One region of the Ureibacillus sp. 179-F W5.1 NHS genome, then DNA from elsewhere that is predicted to be linked to it. Evidence: a T-box and tRNA genes for the amino acid it is inferred to sense, from the RefSeq annotation. Region 1 holds a T-box; the other holds one or more tRNA genes.
What was found. A T-box is a leader RNA that pairs with one kind of tRNA and senses whether it is charged. The one in region 1 lies ahead of serS (serine--tRNA ligase), so its partner is inferred to be a tRNA-Ser.
Positions count from the first base shown of each region.

Region 2: it has a tRNA-Ser gene. The T-box ahead of serS (serine--tRNA ligase) is inferred to sense a tRNA for this amino acid. The anticodon was not compared.

Region 1 is NZ_JBIQFG010000056.1:3,489-6,916, reverse strand. Features, by position in the region: gene pdxR (MocR-like pyridoxine biosynthesis transcription factor PdxR) at 1-3, opposite strand, end outside; gene pdxS (pyridoxal 5'-phosphate synthase lyase subunit PdxS) at 110-994, shown strand; gene pdxT (pyridoxal 5'-phosphate synthase glutaminase subunit PdxT) at 994-1,599, shown strand; T-box leader at 1,669-1,886, shown strand; gene serS (serine--tRNA ligase) at 1,987-3,270, shown strand; gene ACH0B5_RS16415 (DUF5412 family protein) at 3,396-3,428, opposite strand, start outside.
Region 2 is NZ_JBIQFG010000046.1:9,668-13,095, reverse strand. Features, by position in the region: gene ACH0B5_RS15530 (hypothetical protein) at 1-1,082, opposite strand, end outside; RNA gene ffs (signal recognition particle sRNA large type) at 1,332-1,597, opposite strand; tRNA gene ACH0B5_RS15520 (tRNA-Ser) at 1,759-1,851, shown strand; gene ACH0B5_RS15515 (ATP-binding protein) at 2,004-3,251, shown strand; gene ACH0B5_RS15510 (response regulator) at 3,266-3,428, shown strand, end outside.

The DNA.
Region 1 (3,428 bases):
CAACTGCCCCACCCCTAACTGACCTTGTTATATTTTGTAATATTGACTCTTTTTATATGGTCAATATTGATTATACTAAAAATCAATAAAGCAGGGGAGGTTTTTTAAAATGAAATTAGTTGGAACAGAACGAGTAAAACGTGGAATGGCAGAAATGCAAAAGGGTGGCGTTATTATGGACGTCATTAATGCCGAACAAGCAAAAATTGCAGAGGCTGCAGGTGCCGTTGCAGTTATGGCATTAGAAAGAGTACCATCAGATATTCGTAAAGCGGGAGGAGTAGCCCGTATGGCGGATCCTCGAATCGTTGAAGAAGTGATGAATGCTGTAACAATCCCTGTTATGGCAAAGGCGCGAATTGGCCATATTGTGGAAGCTAGAGTGTTAGAAGCGATGGGTGTTGATTATATTGATGAGAGTGAAGTATTAACACCGGCCGATGAAGAATTCCATTTATTAAAAAGTGATTATACTGTGCCGTTTGTATGCGGTTGCCGTGACCTTGGGGAGGCAGCCCGTCGCATTGGAGAAGGGGCATCGATGCTACGTACTAAAGGTGAACCAGGTACAGGAAATATTGTTGAGGCCGTTCGTCATATGCGTAAAGTGAATGCGCAAGTACGTCGGGTAGTTGGAATGAGTACAGATGAATTAATGACTGAAGCAAAGTTATTAGGTGCACCTTTTGAAGTGCTCGTTGAAATTAAAAAACTAGGACGCCTACCTGTAGTCAATTTTGCTGCCGGTGGAATTGCGACACCAGCAGATGCTGCACTCATGATGGAACTAGGAGCAGATGGCGTATTTGTAGGTTCTGGTATTTTCAAATCGGAAAACCCTGAGAAGTTTGCCCGTGCTATTGTGGAAGCAACAACTCATTATAAAGACTATAAATTAATTGCAGAAATTTCTAAAGAGCTGGGTACACCAATGAAAGGAATTGATATTGCGACACTGTCTGATAGTGAACGAATGCAGGAGCGTGGATGGTAATGTGGAGAATAGGAGTATTAGCCTTACAAGGTGCCGTTAGAGAACATATTGATCAAATTGAAAAGCTTGGTTGTGAGCCAGTCCTTGTCAAAAGTGTAGAAGATTTAAAAGATCTTAATGGACTAATTTTACCTGGTGGAGAAAGTACAACAATAAGAAAACTATTAGATCGATATGAACTGTTGAATCCGATTCGAACATTGGCCCAAAACGGATTGCCTATATTCGGAACGTGTGCAGGTTTAATCTTATTAGCTGACGAAATAGTTGGATACGAATCGCCCCATTTAGGTTTAATGGATGTAGTTGTTGAGCGAAATTCTTATGGGAGACAAGTAGATAGTTTCGAGGTAGAGTTATCAATAAAAGATATTGGTGAAGATATTCCAGCAGTTTTTATTCGTGCTCCCCATATTGTGTCAGTAGGAAAAGAAGTAGAAGTATTAGCGAAACAAGATGAACGGATCGTACTTGCCCGTGATCGCCATTTTTTAGGCTGTTCCTTTCATCCAGAATTAACAGAAGATGTTCGTATTCTGAAATATTTTGTGGAAATGATTAAACAATGTCATAACACTTCTCTTGCAAAATTGAATAGCATATAGTACTCTATGGTTAAATTTATCTTTCATTAAAATGTTTTAATGGGGAACACTATAGTCAATAAATATATGTTAACATCGATGATAGGAAGTAGTAACAAGCACGTTTTTTCTAGAGAGTCAGCGGCTGGTGGAAGCTGATAAAAACCCTTGTGAATCCGTCCTTGAGTTGCCGAGCTGAATTAGCAGTAGGTTCTGGCCGGTTGAAAAGCCGTTATGAGATAAGTGGATTAGATAGATGGTTTGTCTAGTCAATTAGGGTGGCAACGCGGGTAGCTCTCGTCCCTTTTTAGGGATGAGGGCTTTTTTATGTTTTTATTGCTCTAGCAAAGTAAAGTGACAGGGGTGCAATGGTAGTACTTTTATAAATCAAAAAATGGAGGAATCAACATGTTAGATATTAGACGTGTCCGTGAAAATTATGAGGAAGTAAAAAAAATTCTTCTTACTCGTAATGAAGATTTAGGGAATTTCGATGAGTTTGAGGAATTAGATGGAAGACGCCGGGATTTAATTGCGAAAACGGAAGTATTAAAAGCAGAACGCAACAAAGTATCAGAACAAATTTCAATTATGAAACGAAACAAAGAAAATGCAGATGAAGTAATCGCCCGCATGCGTGAAGTTGGAGAAGAAATTAAACAACTTGATAACGAACTGCGTGAAGTGGAAGAAAAATTTGAATACATGATGATGCGTTTACCGAACATTCCCCACGAATCAGTTCCTGTAGGGGAAACAGAAGACGATAATATTGAAGTATTAAAGTGGGGTGAATTGCCAAACTTTAATTTTGAAGCCAAACCCCACTGGGATTTAGCTACAGACCTGCAAATTGTAGATTTTGAACGTGCTGGAAAAGTAACGGGTAGCCGTTTTGTATTTTACCGTGGATTAGGGGCTCGCTTAGAAAGGGCTTTAATGAGCTTTATGATGGATTTACATGCAGAAGAACATGGGTATGAAGAAATGTTACCACCTGTAATTGTGAATCGAGATAGCTTAACTGGAACGGGACAATTACCGAAATTTGAGGAAGACGTATTCAAATTAGTGGATACGGACTACTTTATGATTCCAACAGCTGAAGTACCTGTGACAAACTTCTTCCGCGATGAAATTATCGATGGAGAAATTTTACCGAAGGGCTTTGCAGCATATAGCTCTTGTTTCCGTTCTGAAGCAGGATCTGCCGGTCGTGATACTCGCGGTTTAATTCGCCAACATCAATTTAATAAAGTGGAGTTAGTTCGTTTTGTTAAACCTGAAGATTCTTATGATGAATTAGAAAAACTTACAGGGCATGCTGAAAAAGTGCTTCAATTATTAGGATTACCTTATCGAAAATTATTAATGTGTACAGCAGATCTTGGCTTTACAGCTGCAAAAAAATATGACTTGGAAGTATGGATGCCAACTCAAAATATGTACCGTGAAATTTCTTCTTGTTCTAACTTTGAAGACTTCCAAGCTCGTCGCGCAAACATTCGTTTCCGTCGTGAACAAGGAGCAAAACCAGAATATGTTCATACATTAAACGGTTCAGGTTTAGCAATTGGCCGTACAGTAGCAGCCATTTTAGAAAATTACCAACAAGAAGATGGAAGTGTCGTAATACCGGAAGTACTTCGACCTTATATGGGTGGTAAAGAAGTAATTGCCCCTAATAAATAAACTGTAAAAAGAGTAGCAAATTTTTTGCTACTCTTTTTTTGCATTGATTATGTATGGACTAGTGTGCAATCCCCACCATTACATAGAAGATACTTTCCTAGTAACTCAGTAAAGAAGGTCTTATTTTACGAGCCGTTTTTAGATTGTTCAGAGCTGTA
Region 2 (3,428 bases), on a different contig from region 1:
ACACTTCCCACTTCATGGGGAAGATAGTCGTTGAAATTACCAAAATTCATTGCAAAGCTATTATTTTGTACTGTAGTTTGTAGTTTTAAAATTTCAGATAGTAATTTTGAATAACCATCCATTGAAGCAAGTGGTTGATCTCCTAGGGAGAATGTCGTTTGAATAATTTGCCCGCTGCCTAGAGTTTTTTTAGAAGCTAAAATTGTGTTTCCATCTGCTAGTAGACGATGACTTCCTTCCTTTTCAGTCGCCTTATATACATCAATATCTTGCGTAAACACACCATTTTGGGATAGTGTCTTTAATCTCTCCTGAGATACAGTGACTTTCTCATTTGAAAGTGATAATGGAAGATAATCTTTAAAAATTCCTACAGAAGCCTCTACTTGGTCAGAGGCACCGATTAAAAGAACTCCCCCCTTCTCAACCCAACTATATATTGCGTTTTGTTGTTCCTCAGAAAAGTCTGTTAGGCTAATTTCATCGACAGCTAACACATTAGCCATCGCTAGCCCTTTTTCATCAGTTGGAAATTCATAATTTTTTAATTGATTTAAATTAAATACTTCCACATTGAAAGTAGAATACTGTCTTAAACGTAAGAGAGAAGAAAGCCGGTCACTATTTTCAGTCAGCGTATAGATAAAAGTTGCTTCTTGTTCATGAAATTGAGGTTTGACGGTCTTACTACCCGTGTATTTAACCATTTCACCATCTTCAATTCCACCTTCATAAAAATAAAATAAAGTTTTTTGAGGACTACTATACATATAGTCTTCTGCAAGTCCATTTAAGTAAATTTGAATTTCCTTTGTTTCACCCTCAGCTATATCTAATGGGTATACTAAGCCGGAACCCATTGAATAAGATTCAGCTGCATCGATGACTAAATCACCTGAAAATGCCGTACCATTATTTGTGATCGTAAGTTTTAATGGAACCGGTGTATAATATTTAACTTTATTAGATATTCCTGCTTCTGCTTTTACATCCAATTTAGGCGCTGCACTAGCAGTATCTATATGTAGAAAATTAAAAATGAATGCAAAAAATAAAATAGCTAAAATATTTTTCTTTAACAAAATCTCAACCCCTTAATCCCCTTTTTTAATTGGTACGTCTATTTTACATTTAAGTTCCATTTTTACCAAATTAATAATGAATTCTTAAAAAATTGTTCGCATTGTTCGTATAAATTAATAAAAAGGGTGACAATTTAGGAGAGGTACTCTTGATTTAAGATGTAATAAAATAAAAAAGACGAAATGAACATAAACGTTCATTTCGTCTTTTATTCATGCCTTTTTAGGCTTTTATTATGCACATTAAAGCCGTGCACCTTTCTTCGACAGCCGTACATAAGCGTTACTCTTGTCGCCAGCTCAGGTTAGGCTACCCCGCGGCACATGGGTGAAACCACTTAATGCTGCTTCCTTCCGGACCTGACATGGTTCATGGGTACCCATTGCGCAGGACCCAACCTTCAACACTACGTGCAAGAGGCAGACCAAACATACGGACAGCCTCAGAAAGGACTTCAGTCTCGCTAGAGCGGATTGCGAGTTACAGGGCACCGCTACCTCCCCACCTAGCACGGCATAAACTAGTATACTTTATTATTGAGGGAAAATGCAATGTTTAGTTCTGGTAATAATGGAAAAGTTGAAATCTTTTTTTAAAAAACTTTCCCTTCTACTTATTTTCTACTTATTTGTTGACCATAATATAGTTATATGATATATTTTTCTTTGTCGAAACGGAGGCATACCCAAGTCTGGCTGAAGGGATCGGTCTTGAAAACCGACAGGCGGGTTAAACCGCGCGTGGGTTCGAATCCTACTGCCTCCGCCATTTTTATTTACTATATGATGATAACATCCGTTACGTAACGTAACGGATTTTTTTTGTAGAAATTCCATTCGAGTACTAAAACTGATAGCAGTTATAGTACTTTTTTAATTTATAATGAAAAAACACTCATTAATAGAAGGTGAAGTCTTTCCATGGAATATATGAAAGCCCTTTCAAAAGTTAATCGTTGTACGATTGCAATCCTTGCTACTGCTTTACTTACCGCAATTGGTAGTGAAATTAAAATAATGCCCTATGAAGAAGCACCTTTCCGTTTTGGATTAGGCAGTATTATTTTTTTTATTGCCGTATTAATACGTACTGTACCCGTTATTACAACGGGGATTATAACCGGTTTAACCGTCGTACTATTCCGTTCATTGTTAGATAGCCTATTTTATGAACAACCTTTTATAAATGCATTAATCGAACATTTCCCAGCAGCCCTTTTTTATTTTTCATTTGCTGTATGTTTGTCTATTTTTAATATAGAAAAATATAAAACAAAACCTTTAACTTTAGGGTTGATGGCTTCTTTATTTGAAATCATTAGTAATAGTATTGAGCACCTTTTTACTACTCTATTTGTAACGAAAATACCTATTAATGCAGAGGAAATTTTTTTACTTATTACGATTGCCCTTTTACGTAGTTTTTTTGTTGTTGGATTATATAGCTCAATAATCATTGCTGAAAATAAAAAGCAAGTTCAGCAATTATTAAACATTGGCTCCAATTTATATGTGGAAACGTTATATTTACAAAAATCAATGAACCAAATTGAACAAATTACCGCTTCTAGCTTTGATTTATATAAACAATTAGCAACGGTTCATTCCGAATTAAGCATAAAAGCATTAATTATTGCTCAAGAAATTCATGAAGTGAAGAAAGATCAGCAACGTATTTTTGCTGGATTGTCGAACATTGTAGAAAATAAACAATCCGATCATTATTTAATGTCGGATTTACTTTCCCTTGTTTCAGAAGCTAATCAAAAATATAGTGTGCTTCTAAAGAAAAATATTCAATTTAACGTATTACTAAATGAAGATTTTCATACACATGCCCATATTCAATTACTTGCCGTATTAAACAATCTAGTCGCCAATGCAGTAGAAGCAATTGAAAACGAGGGGGCGATTACCATTTCGGTTGGTATGAAAGCCGATGAAACAAATATTATAATTGAAGATAATGGGATTGGTATTCCAGAACATTCCCTTCCAGTTATCTTTGACCCAGGTTTTACTTCGAAATTTAATGAAAAAGGCGAGCCTTCCACGGGAATTGGCTTATCCCATGTACAAGCAATCGTAGCAAAATTACACGGTAATATACATGTTGAAAGTAATAAAACAACAAAATTTATCATTACAATCCCGACAAATATGTTATAGAAAAGGAGAAAGACATGCGTTATTTCATTGTTGACGACGACCGTGCAAGTCGAAAAATGTTATCAACTATTATTAATGAAAGCGAGCTAGGAAGTGTCATCGGTGAAGCTTCCAACGGTCAAGATGCTATCCCTCAAATATTAGCTATCCAACCCGATTTCGTATTAATCGATTTAC